Regions from separate parts of the Telluria mixta genome, predicted to be linked through region 1. Evidence: predicted binding sites of a transcription regulator. Region 1 holds the regulator's gene; each other region holds the start of a gene.
What was found. The regulator FNR, encoded in region 1, switches genes on or off when oxygen is low (the NO sensors DNR and NnrR bind a similar motif). The targets are predictions, from matches to a motif close to TTGATNNNNATCAA.

Region 2: a site for FNR is predicted at 1,863-1,876, ahead of P0M04_RS02615 (gluzincin family metallopeptidase). Genes of this name have one in related genera too.
Region 3: a site for FNR is predicted at 3,043-3,056, ahead of P0M04_RS01250 (glycine-rich domain-containing protein). Genes of this name have one in related genera too.
Region 4: a site for FNR is predicted at 1,687-1,700, ahead of P0M04_RS00480 (bifunctional SulP family inorganic anion transporter/carbonic anhydrase). Genes of this name have one in related genera too.

Annotation. Positions count from the first base shown of each region.
Region 1 is NZ_CP119520.1:4,556,064-4,560,366, reverse strand. It holds gene P0M04_RS20375 (formate dehydrogenase subunit alpha) at 1-12, opposite strand, end outside; gene P0M04_RS20370 (formate dehydrogenase) at 28-234, opposite strand; gene P0M04_RS20365 (TorD/DmsD family molecular chaperone) at 245-916, opposite strand; gene fnr (fumarate/nitrate reduction transcriptional regulator Fnr) at 1,165-1,854, shown strand; gene P0M04_RS20355 (porin) at 1,915-2,985, shown strand; gene P0M04_RS20350 (glycosyl hydrolase) at 2,986-4,191, opposite strand.
Region 2 is NZ_CP119520.1:599,998-604,300, forward strand. It holds gene P0M04_RS02595 (YVTN family beta-propeller repeat protein) at 1-604, opposite strand, end outside; gene P0M04_RS02600 (FKBP-type peptidyl-prolyl cis-trans isomerase) at 791-1,147, shown strand; gene P0M04_RS02605 (acyl-CoA-binding protein) at 1,232-1,483, shown strand; gene P0M04_RS02610 (polyhydroxyalkanoic acid system family protein) at 1,496-1,774, opposite strand; gene P0M04_RS02615 (gluzincin family metallopeptidase) at 1,930-3,456, shown strand; gene fdxA (ferredoxin FdxA) at 3,629-3,952, shown strand; gene P0M04_RS02625 (NAD(P)/FAD-dependent oxidoreductase) at 4,106-4,303, shown strand, end outside.
Region 3 is NZ_CP119520.1:275,670-279,972, reverse strand. It holds gene P0M04_RS01265 (CDP-6-deoxy-delta-3,4-glucoseen reductase) at 1-821, opposite strand, end outside; gene P0M04_RS01260 (NAD-dependent epimerase/dehydratase family protein) at 833-1,714, shown strand; gene P0M04_RS01255 (hypothetical protein) at 1,861-2,133, shown strand; gene P0M04_RS01250 (glycine-rich domain-containing protein) at 2,187-2,912, opposite strand; gene P0M04_RS01245 (sensor histidine kinase) at 3,120-4,303, opposite strand, start outside.
Region 4 is NZ_CP119520.1:103,812-108,114, forward strand. It holds gene P0M04_RS00470 (ATP-binding cassette domain-containing protein) at 1-1,404, opposite strand, end outside; tRNA gene P0M04_RS00475 (tRNA-Arg) at 1,471-1,545, opposite strand; gene P0M04_RS00480 (bifunctional SulP family inorganic anion transporter/carbonic anhydrase) at 1,964-4,162, shown strand; gene P0M04_RS00485 (hybrid sensor histidine kinase/response regulator) at 4,192-4,303, opposite strand, start outside.

The DNA of each region.
Region 1 (4,303 bases):
CACCAGGGTCATGGTCGTGGTCTCCTTCTACCAGTAAGCCGCGGTGCGGTAGTAGCGCCGGATGTGTTCCGTCTCGTGATAGCCCTTGGCCTGCTCCGGCTCCGCCGGTGCCGCGGGCCCGGGCTGCGGCTCGGGCGCACGCGCATGCGCGGCCGCGGCGACGGCCAGCGCGCCCAGCGGTGCCGCCTTCAGCAGGCTGCGGCGGGCGGGATCGGGTTGCTTGTCTTTGTCCATGATGGTCCCCTCAAGCGGCAATCGGGTCGGTAGCATCGAGCACGGCAAATGCCTGCGCTTCGATCGACAGGAACGCGTCGACGACGCCCGCGACGATCCGGTAGAAATTCGCGTCCGGGCTGTTCGCGATGTCGGCCAGGCAGGCCGCGTACCAGGGCCGGATGTGCGTCTCGAAAAAGTGTTTTTGCACGGCGAGGCCGCGCGGCGCCATGCCGGGGCCGCCCTGGATCAATACGCGCATCGTTTCGCACAGCGTGCCCAGGTGGTCCTCGAATTCGCCCACGCCGGGCGCGCGGGACAGGCGCAGGCGGGCGAGGTCGTGGCGCAGGTCGGCCAGGGGCGCGTCGTTCAGGTGGCCCGTGAGGTAGAAGGACCCGTACGGATTCAGCGGCGGCGTGCCGGTGCTGATGAACATGGCCGAGAATTCATCGGCCGCGGCGGATGCGTCGACGACGGTGGCGGCCTGGGTCAGCTTCAGCCAGGCGTCCTCGAGAGCGAATTCGCCGGCGGCGGCGATCGGGTCGGCGGCGGCCAGGGCCGCGAGCAGGGCGTCGTCGGGCGGGGCCAGCAGCAGGCGTGCGAACAGCGCGTAGAAATCGGCCCGGGCCTGGTCTTCGTCGGCCAGAGGCAGAGCCTCGCCATCATGCAAAATGGGTGAAGCGGAACGCTGGTCGGCCGACATGGTTCTCCCGTTGGCAAATATTCATGGGAAGTGTAATCCTTGACAATGCGAAGGCGCGCACGCTTGACCTCCACGCGACACTTCGTTGGCAAGGCGACCAACAGCGGGACAAATTCCCTACTTGTGGTAGGGGCTAACGTCTATAATCGGAACATCCCCCGAAGGTCCTCGCCATGATTGCAGCTGATACCCTACCCGCGACTCCCGTCACCGCTAACGCACTCAAGATCAGTTGCGCGGCTTGCAGCATGCACCAGCTGTGCCTGCCGATGGGCCTGGAGGATGCGGACATCGACCGCCTGGACCAGATCATCGGCAAGCGCCGCCGCCTGGAGCGCGACGAGCCGCTGTACAAGATGGGCGAGCCGTTCCGCAACCTGTACGCCGTGCGCTTCGGCCACTTCAAGACGTACCAGATCAACGCGGCCGGAGAAGCGCAGATCACGGGCTTCCAGATGGCCGGCGAGCTGCTCGGCATGGACGCCATCAGCGCCGACCGCCACCACTGCGACGCCGTCGCGCTGGAAGACAGCGAAGTCTGCGAGATCCCGTTCGCGCATCTGCAGGACCTGTTCGGCCAGGTGCCGGCGCTGCTGCGCCACTTCCACCGCATCATGAGCCAGGAAATCACGCGCGAGCAGAACGTCATGCTCCTGCTGGGGAACATGCGCGCCGAGCAGCGCTTCGCCGTCTTCCTCATCAACCTGTCCGCCCGCTACGCGGCGCGCGGCTATTCGTCCACGCGCTTCCAGCTGCGCATGTCGCGCGAAGACATCGGCAACTACCTGGGCCTGACCATCGAAAGCATCAGCCGCCTGCTGTCCCGTTTTAAAAAGCTGGGGCTCGTGCAGGTCGACAAGCGCGAGGTCGTGCTGCTCGAACCGGCGCGGCTGAAGGCGATGGCGGCCGGGACGGAGCAGTGCAGCCCGATGGCCTGACCTTTCGGTAGTTCACGGTCTCCCGGTCCGCATCGACAATGCGGGCGAAGGAGATCGTCCATGCATTCCAGATTCATTCCCCTCGCCGGCCTGCTGCTGGCCACCGCCGCTCACGCCCAGGACAGCGCCGTGCAGGTCTACGGCCGCCTCAACGTCGCCCTCGAACACGCGGACAGTTCCTCCGGCCCCGGCCTCGTGCGCCTCGTGAACAACCGCTCCGTGCTGGGCTTCCGCGGCGGTGAAGACCTCGGCGGCGGCTTGAAAGCCATCTTCCAGATCGAAGGCACGCTGTCGCCGGACACGGGCGCCGGCGCCCTCGCCGCACGCGACACCCGCGTGGGCCTCGCCGGCACCTGGGGCACGCTGTTCGCGGGCCACTGGACGACGGCGTACAACGGCGCCACGTCCGGCCTCGACCCGTTCTATCCGACGACGGCCGGCTTCATGAGCATCATGGGCAACGGTTCCGCGGCGGACGCGGACAACGTCAGCGACACCTCGTCGTTCGACCGGCGCCAGTCCAACTCGATCCATTACTGGAGCCCCGCGTGGCTCGGCCTGTCGCTGCGGGTGACGCACGGCCTGAACGAGGAAAAGCCGGCGAACGGCGCGAAGCCGTCGCTGACGTCGGCCGCCGCCATCTACGAACGGGGCCCGTGGTATGCCGTGCTGGCCGGCGAACGCCACCACGAGTACCAGGGCCCGGGGCTGGACGACACGGGCGCGAAGGCCGCCCTCGCCTACCAGTTCCCGCAGACGCGCATCGCCGTCGTCGCCGAACGGTTGAAATACGGGACGGGGGCCGGCGAGCTGGCGCGCAACGCCGTGTACCTGTCGCTGTCGCACCAGATGGGACCGCACGGCATCCGCATCGGCATCGCGCGCGCGGGCGACGCGAGCGGGCCGGCCGGCACGCGCATCGGCTTCGTGCGCGCCGGCGCGGGCACCGGCGCCACCCACGCGACGCTCGGCTACGACTACACGCTCAGCAAGCGCAGCAGCCTGTACGCGTACACGACGCGCCTGGACAACCGCGCGAACGGCGTCTACGAATTCGCGATCAACAGCTTGGGCGCGGCGCCGGGCGCGACGCTGAAGGCGTACGTGCTCGGCATGCGCCACAACTTCTGATCACACGTAACGTTCCAGCGTGATGACGCGCGGGTCGGCATACACGGCCTTGATGCGCGCATCGTCATTGGCCGCCGTGACGTCGACCCAGGACATGAAGAAGGACCACGGCGCGCCGCCTTCGAGGCTGCTGTCGATATCCGGCATCGGACCGTTCTCGGTCATGGCGACGAGCTTCGTGCCGCTGCTGAGTGCATAGGCCTTGTCGAACTCCGCCTTGTTGTTGATGTAGACGAAGTTGCCGGGATAGGAGTCGATGCCGATGATGTCGACCTTGTCGTTCCCCGGATACCAGGCAGCGTCGTTGCCGCACCAGCACCACAGCAGGTTGTGCAGGCCGTGGTAGTTCATGAGACGGTCGTACATCAGGTTCCACAGCTGCTTGTAAACGGTAGCGCCTTTCGCGCTCCACCAGAACCAGGTACCGCCGGCCTCATGGAGGGGTCGCCAGATGATGGGGACGCCGGCATCGCGCAGCTTTGCGAGCTGGACGGCGATGGCGTCGATATCGCGCAGCGTGTCCGCGTATTCCTGCGTCCCCTTCCTCACGGCCCGGGATGCGTCGAACGTCGTGAACTCGGTGTAGAACGTGTTCGTGCCGACGGTGCCGCCCGACGGCGAATGCCAGTGCCATTGATAGGCGATGATCGGCTTGTCCCCGTGATCCCGGCGCCATGCGATCGAGTTGGCGATCGACGGGTCGGCCGCATCGGGACCGAATGTGAAATAGCCCGGCTGGCCGGTACTCGGATTGATCGCATTGCCGTCCCACAGCCAGGAGTACATCGGGCTGTAGTGCTGCATGTCGAAGCCCCGCAGCAAGGGGTATTGGCCGGTCAGGTTTTTCACGTAGTCGAAATGATCCTGGTCGGTCTGGCCCGAAATGATGAACTTGCCGAACTTCGACAGCAGCCAGCTGTACAACGCTTTGGCGGCGGGCGTCGCGGCCGGATCGACCGGATCGGCGTTGATCGTGAAGCGCCGCACGACGCAGCTCGGGGTCGCGCCCGCCTGGCCGCAGGAATCGATCGTCACGGTGGCGGGCGATGGGGCCACCCGCCTGGACGACGCTGCTGCGACGGACTCGCTACCTGCGCGGCTGGTCGTGCCACCGCAAGCCCCAAGCAATGTCGTGGCCGCCGCGGCACCGGCGCCCTTGAACAACAGGCTGCGGCGGGTCAAAGAAAAATTTTTATCGTTAGACATGTTATCTCCTCCGTAAATGGATTGGCGTTAATCTCACGATGCTTTTCACATCAAAAAATTAACGAATCGATTATTCCACCGGCCCATACATACCCTTCGGGCTCCTCCTTCC
Region 2 (4,303 bases), 3.5 Mb from region 1:
TGATCCCGACGAGCAGGTACTTGTCGTCCGGGGTCATCGAGATACCGGCCGGGAGCTTGCCGACCGGGAGGGTCCACTTGACGGTCTGCGTTTTCAGGTCGATGGCGCTGACCTGGTCGCTGCCCTGCTGCGTGACGAACGCCGTCGTGCTGGCCGCGTCGAACGCGATGTGGCTGGGCATGCGCGCAAGCGGCAGGCGTTTGCTGAGCAACAGGTTGCCGCCTTCGTACTTGTAGACGTCGACGCGGTCCAGGCGCAGCGACGCCGACACGAACCATTTCTGGTCCGGCGAGAAGCCGATCTGGTACGGGTCGAGCACGTCCGCCAGGCGGCGCTGGACCTTGCCCGAGACAGGATCGAGGAAGATCAGTTCATTGCCGACGGAGCTGGCGACGATGACCGACTTGTTGTCCGGCGTGGCCATCAGGTGATGGGGCTCCTTGCCGACGGCGAACGTGCCGTTGTCGGCGCCCGTCTTCTGGTCGAGCAGCTGGACGGTGGCGTCGCGCGAATTGAGCACGACCACGACATTCGCGTGGGCAGCCTGGATGGCCGAAAACAGCGTAAAACCGAAAACGAGGGACTTGTGGAAGCGACGCAGCATGGAACGACACCGGCTCAGTGAAGGAAGGCTTTATTCTACGAGGAAACTTGAACGCTCCGAAGCGTAGAACGATGGAATCGCACGCAAGCGGCGCGCCGCCGCAACACAGTGGACAGAGCGTTAATAGCGCTTTGACAGGTCATGGACTACAATCGGCCTTTTACTCTGAACAACTAGGGAAGACCCATGTCCATTACCACCACGAATTCCGGCCTGCAATACGAAGACACCGTCGTCGGCAGCGGCGCCGAAGCGAAGGCCGGCAACTACGTGACCGTGCACTACACCGGCTGGCTGCAGAACGACGACGGCAGCACCGGCGTCAAGTTCGATTCCAGCAAAGATCGCAACGACCCGTTCCAGTTCCCGCTGGGCGCCGGTCACGTGATCCGCGGCTGGGACGAAGGCGTGCAGGGCATGAAGGTGGGCGGTGCGCGCCGCCTGATCATCCCGGCGAGCCTGGGCTACGGTGCGCGCGGCGCCGGCGGCGTGATTCCGCCGAATGCCACGCTGATCTTCGACGTCGAACTCCTCGACGTTTGAGCAACTCTTCTAAAATACGGTCGAGTTAGGCATGATTCCGATGACGATGCGCTAAGATGCCCGCACATCGTCCAAGGAGTTACCATGAGTTTGCAAGAACAGTTCGCCCAGGCCCAGCTCGATTCGAAGAACCTGCCCGAGCGTCCGGACAACATGACCCTGCTGAAGATCTACGCATTGTTCAAGCAGGGTTCGAGCGGCGACGTCACGGGCGAGCGTCCCGGCTTCACCGACATGGTCGGCCGCGCCAAATACGACGCGTGGGCCGCGCTGAAAGGCACGTCGCAGGACGACGCCATGCAGCAGTACGTCGACCTGATCGAAGACCTGAAGTAATCAGTTACTGACTCAGTTACTAAATACCTTGCGCATGCTTTCCGCCACCTTGGTCTCGATGGTGGACGCGAAAGCACTCATCAGGAAGCCCAGCTTGATGCGCAATGCGGCCTGGCGCTCGCCCAGGGTGAGCGCCCCTTCCACGCCGCTGCGGGCGAAACGCAGCACGTCCCCTTCCCATTTGCACGTCAGGCCATATTCGCGGGCCAGCTTGTCCGCGACCTTTTGCGCGGCGGCGCGCGCGTCGGTCTGGCTCAGGCTGTGCGGCTGGGTGATGCTGATGTCCGGCATTCGATTTCCTTACTGATTCAAAGCAAACAGCCCGCCATGATGCCAGTTGACGGGCGCAAAGGCCAGCGCTTGCCTAGAGAATAATCAATTGATGAGTCTCAAGGCCCATCTTGGGCAAGGGGCGACCATTCCTCGTGTCATCAAGGAGGATTGCCATGGATTCGACGCCCACCCAGCCCCCCGTCGGTTTCGTGCCGACGCCCACCGCCTCGTACCGCCAGCACCGCAAGGCCGCGCAACTGCTCGACCAGCCGGGCCGGCCGCGGCCCCAAACCGGCCCCGGCAGCGCATCGGCCCAGGAAGACAACCAGCCGGGTGATGCCTACGGGTCCGGCGCGCGCGTGCTGATGTGGAAGCAGGATCCGTCGGTGGAAGAGATCGGCACGCGCAAGGTCTTCCTGCCCGGCATCGTGCTGGCCGGGCCGCGCGATGCGCGCATCGTGTCGATGTCGGGCGATGGCGGCATCCCGCCCGTCGAGCCGAACGCGTTCGGCGACTTCGTGACGATGCCCGATACGCCACAGTTCGACGCCGTCCACACGTTCGCCGTCGTGCGCCAGACGTTGACGATGTACCAGCGCGCGCTGTCGACGGCCGGCAGCGCGATGCCCCTGCCCTGGCAGTGGAACAGCAGCGTGGACACATCGCCGCTGCAGGTCTGGCCGTACGGCCTGCCGAACGTGATGAATGCCTATTACAGCCGCTCGCAGGCCTGCCTGAAGTTCGGCGACTTCGTGCCCGCCGGCGAGACCGCGCGCGTGTACACGTGCCGCTCGTTCGACATCGTCTCGCACGAGACCGGCCACGCCGTATTGGACGGGCTCAAGCCGCAATGGCTGCTGGCCGACAATCCGCCGCAGACGGGCGGCCTCCACGAATCGTTCGGCGACCTGACGGCGATCTTCCTCGCGCTGTCCCAGCTCGACCAGTGCGAAGCCGTCATCGCCCAGACGAAGGCGCACCTGCACGACAAGACCTTCCTCGCCGACATCGCCGAGCAGTTCGGCCTCGCGCTGGGCAGCACGACGGGCCTGCGCAATGCCGACAACGACCTCACCCTGTCCGAGGCCGGCACCGAGGTGCACGCGATCTCGCAAGTGTTCACGGGGGCCGTCTACGACATCCTGGCCGACGCGTTCGCCCTCGAGCGCAATCCCGCTCTGGAAGACTGCGCCGGCGTCCTGCACCGCGTCGCCGGCTGGCTGCGTGGGCTCGTGCTGCGCGCGCTGATCGCCGCGCCGGACACTGCCGCCACGTTTGCCGACGTCGCCAACGAGATGCTGCGGCTCGCGGCCGAGGACGGCAAGCCGCAGACCGTCGTCAACGCCATCCGCGACCGCTTCGCCCAGCGCGAGGTGTTCGCGCTGCCGGCCGGGTTCACGGGCGACCACCCGGCCGGGCTGGTGCTCGCGCCGCTCGTGACCGACGCTCCGGGCGCACGCCAGGACCGGCGCGCCTGCTGCGGCACGATGAACCTGGCCGAATACTACGATGTCGAACGGGTCTTGCAGGCGGAAGCGGACGCCCTCGCGCGCTGGTGCGCGGAGCACGGCCGGTCGGGCCCGGCAGGCGAGCAACCGGCGGCGGTGGCGCTGACCACGGTCACGGTGACGGACAGTTCCGGCGCGGCCGTCGCGACGACGGCGGTGGTGGATCTGGCGGCCACCGACAGACTGCGGTGAACCCTGGAAGCGGCCCGGCAAGCGGACTCCTAATACATTTGCTTATGTGTATTGTGTATAAGCCTGATTTGTCGTAGAAGCAGAATTGCCCTAAAATACAGTGCTTTGCCGCGTCCGGCGAACGCTCTTCGAATAATACACGCCGCCGCTTCCACTCATTGATAGGACTGTTATGACCCACGTTGTCACCGAATCGTGCATCCGTTGTCGCTATACCGATTGCGTGGACGTATGCCCGGTAGATTGTTTCCGGGAAGGCCCGAATTTCCTCGCCATTGACCCGGACGAGTGCATCGACTGCGCCGTGTGCGTGGCGGAGTGCCCGGTCAACGCGATCTATGCGGAAGAAGACGTGCCGTCGGACCAGCAGCAATTTATCAAGCTCAACGTCGAGCTGGCACGTAACTGGCCGTCGATCACCAAGACCAAGCCGGCCCTGCCCGACGCGGAAGAGTGGAAAGACGTCAAGAACAAGCTGGACCAACTGGCCCGCTAAACAACTTTAGACCCAAGACAGTATCAGGGTCGCGCAAAACCGTAGCGAGCGGCGGCAGAAGGCACTGGCATGCAGTGCATGGCAGTGCGAGAAGCGCTGCCGCTTTTGCAACGCGCAGTAGGTTTGGCGTGATCCCTTCATAGGAAATTTAGCATGACTACGACCCCCGAAGCGGGCACCATCGCTCCCAACAGCTCCTTTGCCGGCGCCATCGAAGCCGATGCCGTGATCATCGGCGCGGGCCCGGTCGGCCTGTTCCAGGTGTTCGAGCTGGGCCTGCTGGAGATCAAAGCCCACGTGATCGATTCGCTGCCGGCCGTCGGCGGCCAGTGCGTGGAACTGTATCCGGAC
Region 3 (4,303 bases), 3.2 Mb from region 1:
GGCTGCGCGTCCGAGATGACGGGCACGTACGTGAAGTGGGGCAGCTCGCGCGCCCACTGTTCGCACAGCTCGTGCATGTACAGGTCCTGCGGCCGGCGTCCGCCCCAGTACAGCGCGACGGGACGTTCCGACTTCAGGTGGATCATGTGCTCGACGAGCGCCTTGACCGGGGCGAAGCCGGTGCCGGAGGCCAGCAGCACGATCGGCTTGCTGGAATCTTCGCGCAGGAAGAACGTGCCCAGCGGGCCTTCGAAGCGCAGGATGTCGCGCTCCTTCATCGTCGAGAAGACCTGGTCGGTGAACACCCCGCCCGGCAGGTGGCGGATGTGCAGCTCGATCGGGCCGCCCAGCGACGGTGCGCTGGCGATGCTGTAGGCGCGGCGCTTGCCGTCCTTGAGCATGAACTCGATGTACTGGCCGGCGCGGTAGGCGAGGGCTTCGTTGGCCGGCAGCTGCAAGGTGAGGATGGCGACGTCCGGCGCGGCGCGGCGGATGGCGGTGACGCGGGTCGGCATCTTGCGCACCGGGTACTCGCTGCTGCCGCCCACTTCGCGCGCTTCGATCACGACGTCGCCCTCGGGGACGGCACAGCACATCAGGGCGAGACCCTGCAGCTTTTCCTGGTCGGTCAGGGCGCGTGCCTGGTGCGGCTTGTGGTGGATCGTGCCTTCGACGACCTTGCCCTTGCAGGAACCGCAGGCGCCGTTCTTGCAGCCGTAAGGCAGGCCGATGCCGGAGCGGATCGCGGCAGCGAGCACGGTTTCGTCGGCCTCGCAGTCGTAGTGGTGGCCGCTGGGCTGGACAGTGATCTGAAACGTCATACAATCCTCGAATGGATACAAAAAACAATGTCAGGTTCAACAAGCCGCGCCTCCTGATCGTAGGCTGCGGCGACGTCGGCATGCGTCTGCTGCCGCTGGTGCGCGAGCGTTTTCGCGTGTTCGCCGTGACGAGTCAACCAGCGCGGTGCGCAGAACTGCGTGCGGCCGGCGCCATTCCCATCGTGGCCGACCTCGACCGGCCCGGGACAATGAAGCGGCTGGCCGGATTGGCGCAGCGGGTCGTTCATCTTGCGCCGCCACAGCAGGACGGCGCGCTCGATTTGCGCACGCGCAATTTGACCGCCATTCTACCCGACGGCGCGCGGGTGGTTTATGTCAGCACCACGGGCGTCTACGGCGACCGCGGCGGCGCGGCAACCCCGGAGACGACGCCCGTCGCCCCGCGCAATGCGCGTGCGCGGCGCCGAGTGGACGCCGAACGCGTGCTGCGTGCGTGGGCCGTGGCGAGCGGGGGCAAGGTGGCGATCCTGCGCGCGCCCGGCATCTATGCGGCGGACCGCCTGCCCATCGAACGGCTGCAGCGCGGCACGCCGGCACTGGCGGGTGCGGACGACGTGTACACGAACCACATCCACGCGGACGACCTGGCGCGGCTGTGCGCGCTGGCGCTGTTCCGCGCATGGCCGGGGCGCGTCTACAACGCGTCCGACGACACGCGCATGAAGATGGGGGATTATTTCGATCTCGTGGCCGACGCATTCGGCCTCGCCCGGCCGCCGCGTCTCGCGCGCGCCGAGCTGGAGAAGGCCGTCTCGCCCATGCTGCTGTCGTTCATGTCGGAATCGCGCCAGCTGGACAACCGCCGCCTCGGCAAGGAACTGCGAGCCCGGCTGCGCTATCCGCACGTGGGCGACGGCATAAGGGCGTCTTAAGCATTTCGCAACTAATCCATGTATCATTCGGGTACGCCGTAGAGCGACCACACAAAGAACTTATATTTCCCGAAACTGGCTGATTTTCCATAACCCACTATGGGTTGTGGAAAATTTCCCATGGATGTCACAAGCGAAAGAAAAACATGCCCATCAGACGCATACCCGAGGGCGCCGAGTACGACCCGAACCGGGTGCTCGACGCCATCATCAATAAACTCAAGCTCAAGAACGACGCCGCGCTGTCGCGCCTGCTGGAAGTGGCGCCGCCCGTGATCAGCAAGATCCGCCACAACACCCTGCCGATCGGCGCGACCATCCTGCTGCGCATGCACGAGGTGTCCGATTACAGCATCCGCGAACTGCGTGCGCTGATGGTGCGGACGGACGGCGCAGCCGCGGGCGCCGGCCTGGCCTGAGCCGACAGTAAAACAATCCGCCCGGGTGGGGCGGATCGGACTGGAGCGACTGCTCAGGCGGCCGTTGCAGCGGCGTTTGCCGCCTTCATCGCCGTGTGCGGGCCGGCGCAGAATGCCGTCGCTGCCTTGTGCGGACCGGCGCAGAACGCCACGTCGCTGGCGTGCGGACCGGCGCAGAAAGCGGTATCGGCCTTGACCGCGCTGTCCTGTGTCGTGCGCGGACCGGCGCAGAACGCGGTCGCCTGTTTGTGTGGGCCGGCACAAAACGCCGTCTCCTGCTTGTGCGGGCCTGCGCAGAACGCCGTCGCCTGCTTGTGCGGACCGGCGCAAAATGCCGTTGCCTGTTCGCGGGGGCCGGCGCAGAAGGCGGCGTCCTGCTGCGCCGCGCTGGCCGTGCCGGGGTAGGCTTCGCCGAAGGTGGCTACGTACAGTTCACGCATGCGCTCGCCGCTGTCGAGGCGGAACTGTTCGTCGTCGTCGCCGCGCATGCCGACGTACGGATAGTGGTGCAGGAAGTAGCCGAACGCCTGCTCGCAATCCTTGGCGTATTTCATCGTGTCGAGGATGTGGTAGTGCCAGAACGTGTCGACGTCGACGAGCGGTGCCGTGTCTTCTTCCGGATACAGTTTCATCAGGCACAGGAAGCGGCGGTATTCCTTTTCGACGGCATTGGCCTTTTCCAGGCTCCAGCCTTCGCCGGATTCCACGTGCATCAGTTTCGTCTTGATCGGTTCCAGGTCGAGTTGCATCACGGCTTTGAACAGGTCGTTGGTGTTCATGGTCATCCTCGTTGAATGGTTGAGTGCTGCTAGCCCTAGTGTTGGACGTGGTGTATCGGCTGCTGCGCTAATATTTTTTAGAGACGCGTCTTACACCCGCTCAATGTACTTGAGGCAATTTAGCGACTTATTGATATTTGTCAATTACATAACGTTTATTGCTTTAGGCGCTGTACAGAATGGGAAAGGCAGAGTAGGCCGATTCATTCAGATGACAGCCGAGCCGGCACTGTGCTCCTGCTCCTGGGAGAAGGTGGGCTCGGGGCCGCCGACGACGGGCGCCGATACCATCACGGTCGTGCCGCCGTCCGGCTCGCTGAATACGGCACAGGTGCCGCCGAGGATGACGATGCGCTCCTCGATGCCGACCAGGCCGAACGAACCGTATTTGTTGCGCCCGCCGGGCGGCAGGCCGCAACCGTTGTCGCGCACCGTCAGCGACAGCCAGCCGCCGTGCAGGCGCAGCTCCACCTTCACACGCGTGGCGTTGGCGTGGCGGACGATGTTCGTGAGCGATTCCTGCAGGATGCGGAAGAAGGCCGTGGCGCAGTGGTCCGGCAGGGCGATCTCGCCATGGTCGTCCTGGATCTCGCACTGGATGCCCGTGCGCCGCTGGAACTGGTTGACCTGCCACTCGACGGCGGCCGACAGCCCGAGGTCGAGCACGGTCGGCCGCAGGTCGTTGATGATCTGGCGCACGCTCTTGATCGTCGCGTCGATCTGCAGCAGCGTGGCGCGGGCGCGCTTGTGCAGGTGGCTGTGCGTGCCTTTCGTGCGTCCGGCCAGCAGCTCGGCCTCGATGCGCAGCGCGAGCAGGCTCTGGCCCAGGTCGTCGTGGATTTCGCGCGCGATGCGCTTGCGTTCAATTTCCTTGATCTGGTACGCGTGGTCGGCCAGGCGCCTGAGCTTCTGGTGCGACAGCTGCAGCTTGGTCTGGCTCTCGCGCAGTTCGCTCGTCATTTCCTGCGCGAGCGAGAGGGCGGCGCGGCGCGACGAGGTCAGCGTATGCAGCAGGGCGTACAGCAAAATCGAGCCGAGGAACCCGAACGCCATCATCAGCTTCGGATAATAGGTGTCGAACTCCGTGTATAGCGCGGACTTGTGCACGCTGTAGATGGTCTTCCAGGGCCGGCCGTTGAAATCGAGCGGCAGCGTGGTCGTGAATACGTCGTCGCCGCTGTCGAGTGCCGGCGTCGGATCGCGGGTCGTGCCGCGGCTGTCGAACAGCGCGAGCGGGCGTCCGGTGACATCGCGGCCGGCGGCATCCATGCCGGCGCCGATATCGTACAAGGTCATGCGCAGGCCCTTGATCGGGACCTCGTCGATGACGCCGTTCAGCAGCTTGGGCAGGTTGAATGCGATCCCGAGCGAACCGACATAGGCCGCACGGC
Region 4 (4,303 bases), 3.0 Mb from region 1:
GGTCGGTTCGTCGAGCACGAGGCAGTTGGCCGGCTTGGCGAACAGCCGCGCCAGCAGCAGGCGGTTACGCTCGCCGCCGGACAGCGATTTCACGGGCGAACGCGCGCGCTCGGGCGCGAACAGGAAGTCGCCCAGGTAGCTCATCACGTGCTTGCGCTGGCCGTTGATCTCGACCCAGTCGCTGCCCGGCGCGATCGTATCGGCCAGCGTCGCTTCCTCGTTCAGCTGCGCGCGCATCTGGTCGAAGTAAGCGACGTTCAAACGCGTGCCCAGCTTGACGTTGCCGCTGTCCACCGTCTCTTCGCCAAGAATGATTTTCAGCAGCGTCGTCTTGCCCGCGCCGTTCGGCCCGATCAGGCCGACCTTGTCGCCGCGCATGATCGTGCCCGTGAAGTTGCTGACGATCGTTTTCTCGCCATAGGCCTTCGAGATGTTTTCCAGTTCCGCGACGATCTTGCCGGAACGCTCCCCGGTCGCGACGTCGATCCGCACCTGGCCTTGCTGGTCGCGGCGCGCGGAACGCTGCAGGCGCAAGTCTTCCAGGCGGCGCACACGGCCTTCGTTGCGGGTGCGGCGCGCTTCCACGCCCTTGCGGATCCACACCTCTTCCTGTGCAAGCACCTTGTCGAACTTGGCGTTCTCGACCTCTTCGATCGCGAGCAGTTCTTTCTTGCGCTCCTGGTACTTGCTGAAATTGCCGGGGAACGACAGCAGGCGGCCGCGGTCCAGTTCGATGATGCGCGTGGCGACGTTGTCGAGAAAGCGGCGGTCGTGGGTGATGAACAGCACGGAGCCGCGGAATTCGCGCAGCAGGCCTTCCAGCCACTGGATCGACGTGAAGTCCAGGTGGTTCGTCGGTTCGTCCAGCAGCAGCACGTCCGGGCCGGACACGAGCGCGACGGCCAGCGCCACGCGCTTCTGCATGCCGCCCGACAAGGTGCCCATCTTCGCATCGCCCGCGAGGCCCAGGCGGCCCAGCGTCGTCTCGACCCGGTTGCCGAGGTTCCACGCATCCGTCGCGTCGAGTTTCACTTGCAGATCGTGCATGCGCTCCATGATGGCGTCGTCATTGCCATGACCGAATTGCCCCGTCAGCGACTCGTATTCCGCGAGCATCGCCTGCTGGTCGCCCATGCCCATGGCGACCGCGTCGAACACCGTCATCTCCGGATCGAACACGGGTTCCTGCTCGACGTACGCGATCTTGACGTTCTGCTGCATGACGAGCAGGCCGTCGTCCAGTTTCGAACGGCCGGAAATGATTTTCAGCAGCGACGATTTGCCGGTGCCGTTGCGGCCGATGAGGCCGACGCGTTCGCCGGCTTCCAGCGAGAAATCGGCATGGTCGAGCAGCGCGACGTGGCCGAATGCCAGTTGCGCGGAAGAGAGGGAAATGACAGCCATGGTGTGAGCGGCCGCGACGCCGATCGGTTCGCGGACTTCCGTAAAAAGTGTGGGAGGCGGTGGAAGTGGTGTCGCCAGCAGGAATCGAACCTGCATCTAAGTCTTAGGAGGACCTTGTACTATCCATTGTACTATGGCGACACTCTGCGTACTGCAGCCAGCTATTCTACAGCAGCCACGCCCCTCCCACAACGTTCGCCCCCTCTCCAGGCGTCCGCACGTTTATCAGAGTCGTAATTCGGGATTATTCAAAGCAATAAAAATAACCCGATAAAAACCGCTTTTATCCAAATCCATTCGGTCGAAAGAATTGTAACGTTTGATTGGACATGCTGGACGCATTTGCAAACTGCATGTTATATTTTTTCCCCGTCGTTTTAACAATCGACGTTCCTGAAAATGCATCGAAACGGTGCATTGCACCGTTTTGGTTCAATCCAAATCAAACGTTCATGAATCCGATTCATCGGCCAAAACCCGATGTAAATCGTTATATCGCCATGCGCAAAACGAATAAGCGCATTCTGACTGACAACCATCGTTCTTCCGCGAGATTCTCATGCATACGAATACCCTCAAGTACGATTTGCCGGCCGGCATAGTAGTGTTTCTTGTCGCCTTGCCCCTGTGTCTCGGTATTGCCCTCGCCTCGGGCGCACCTTTGTTTTCCGGGATTATTTCCGGCATTATCGGCGGCATCGTCGTCGGTGCCATCAGCGGTTCCCACACGAGCGTCAGCGGCCCCGCGGCCGGGCTGGCGGCCGTCGTCCTCGCCTCGATCACGAAACTCGGCGCCTTCGAGATCCTGCTCGTGGCCATATTGATTGCCGGCGTAATGCAATTGGCCATGGGTTTCGCCCGTGCCGGCTTTATCGCCAATTACATTCCGTCGAACGTGATCAAGGGATTACTCGCGGCGATCGGCATTCTGCTGATTCTCAAACAGATTCCCCATGCGATCGGTTATGACGCCAATCCGGCCGATGAAACGTCGTTCATCCAGGCCAATGGCGAAAACACGTTTTCCGCCATTGCGCACGCATTCAATGCAATCACGCCCGGCGCCATGATCATTGCACTGCTGTCGATGCTGATCCTGGTGTATTGGGACAAAACGCCATTAAAAAACATCAAATTGCTGCCGGCGCCATTGTTCGTCGTGGCATTGGGCGTTGCACTGAATGTGACATTCGATCGTTTCTTTCCTGCACTGAGCATCGATCCGGAACACCTCGTCGATATCCCGCCCATCGATATCGGCAACCTGGGTGCTTACCTGCATTTCCCGGACCTCGCCCATTTCACGAACCACGACGTGTGGATCGTCGGCTTCACGATCGCGATCGTCGCGTCGCTGGAGACGCTGCTGAACGTGGAAGCGGTCGACAAGCTCGATCCGCACAAGCGCGAAACGCCGACGAACCGCGAACTCGTCGCGCAAGGCGTCGGCAATATCTGCGCCGGCCTGCTGGGCGGCCTGCCCGTCACGTCCGTCATCGTGCGCAGTTCCGTCAACATCCAGAACGACAACCGCACGAAGGCGTCGACCATCGTTCACGGCCTGCTGCTGCTCGCCAGCGTGCTCGTACTGGCGCCCATGCTGAACCTGATCCCGCTCGCCGCGCTGGCCGCGATCCTCATCGTGACGGGCTACAAGCTGGCCAAGGTCTCGCTGTTCCGCGACATGTACAAGAAGGGCTGGTCGCAGTTCGTGCCGTTCGCCGTCACCGTCGCCGCGATCGTGCTGACGGACCTGCTGACCGGCGTGCTGATCGGCCTCGCCGCCGCCCTGTTCTACCTGATGCGCAGCCACTTCAAGAATCCGTTCTCGATGGAACAGTACCGCCTGCACATCGGCGAAGTCGTCAAGATGGAATTGCCGAACCAGGTGTCGTTCCTGAACAAAGCGACGATCAAGAGCGCGCTGTGGGAAATCCCGGAGAACGCGAACGTGCTGATCGACGCGGCCAACTCGGACTACATCGACCACGACGTGCTGGAAGTCATCAACGACTATCGCGTCGTGGCGGCGGAACGCAACGTCAAGCTGAACGTCGTCGGGCTGCGCGACGAATACGTCCTGCACGACCCGATCCAGTTCGTGCCCGCCCTCGACAAGGACACGCAGACCAGGCTGGCTCCGGAAGACGTGCTGCAACTGCTGCGCGACGGCAACGAGCGCTTCCGCGCGGGCCGCACGACCAAGAAATACTATCTGCACCAGGTCGAGGCGACGGCGGGCGGACAGCACCCGATGGCCGTCGTCGTCAACTGCATCGATTCGCGCACGTCGCCGGAAATCATCTTCGATGCCGGCCTGGGCGATTTGCTGACGATCCGCATCGCCGGCAACGTGATCAGCCGCGAGATCATCGGCAGCCTGGAGATCGCCCATAAACTGGGCGCGAAACTGATCGTCGTGAAAGGCCACTCGAGCTGCGGCGCGATCGGCCTCGCGCTGCAGAACGAAGGCGCGCACAGCATGGGGGCGATCACGGGCAAGATCCGCAAGGCGGTCGACCAGTGCAAGTGCGGCGCCCACCATCCGCTGGACAGCAAGGCGATGCTCGAGGACGTCACGCGCCGCAACATCGAGAACTCGCTGGATGAGATCATCGCCGGCAGCGCCTTCCTGCGCGAGCGCATCGCGCGCGGCGAGATGGGTCTCGTGGGCGCGTACCACGACATCGCGACGCGCACCGTGCACTTCGGTGAACTCGTCACGCTGGACGACGGCCGGAACGACCTGGCCGCCTGACGTTCAACCGACAAGCCCGAAGCCGCCGCTCAGGCGGCTTCGGCGCCCGTCTCCGCGTTCACCTCAGTACCCACACTCTGCGCCAGCATGCAGCCGACCTTGTCCACCAGCGCGTTCATGGCAAAAGGCTTGGTCAGGATT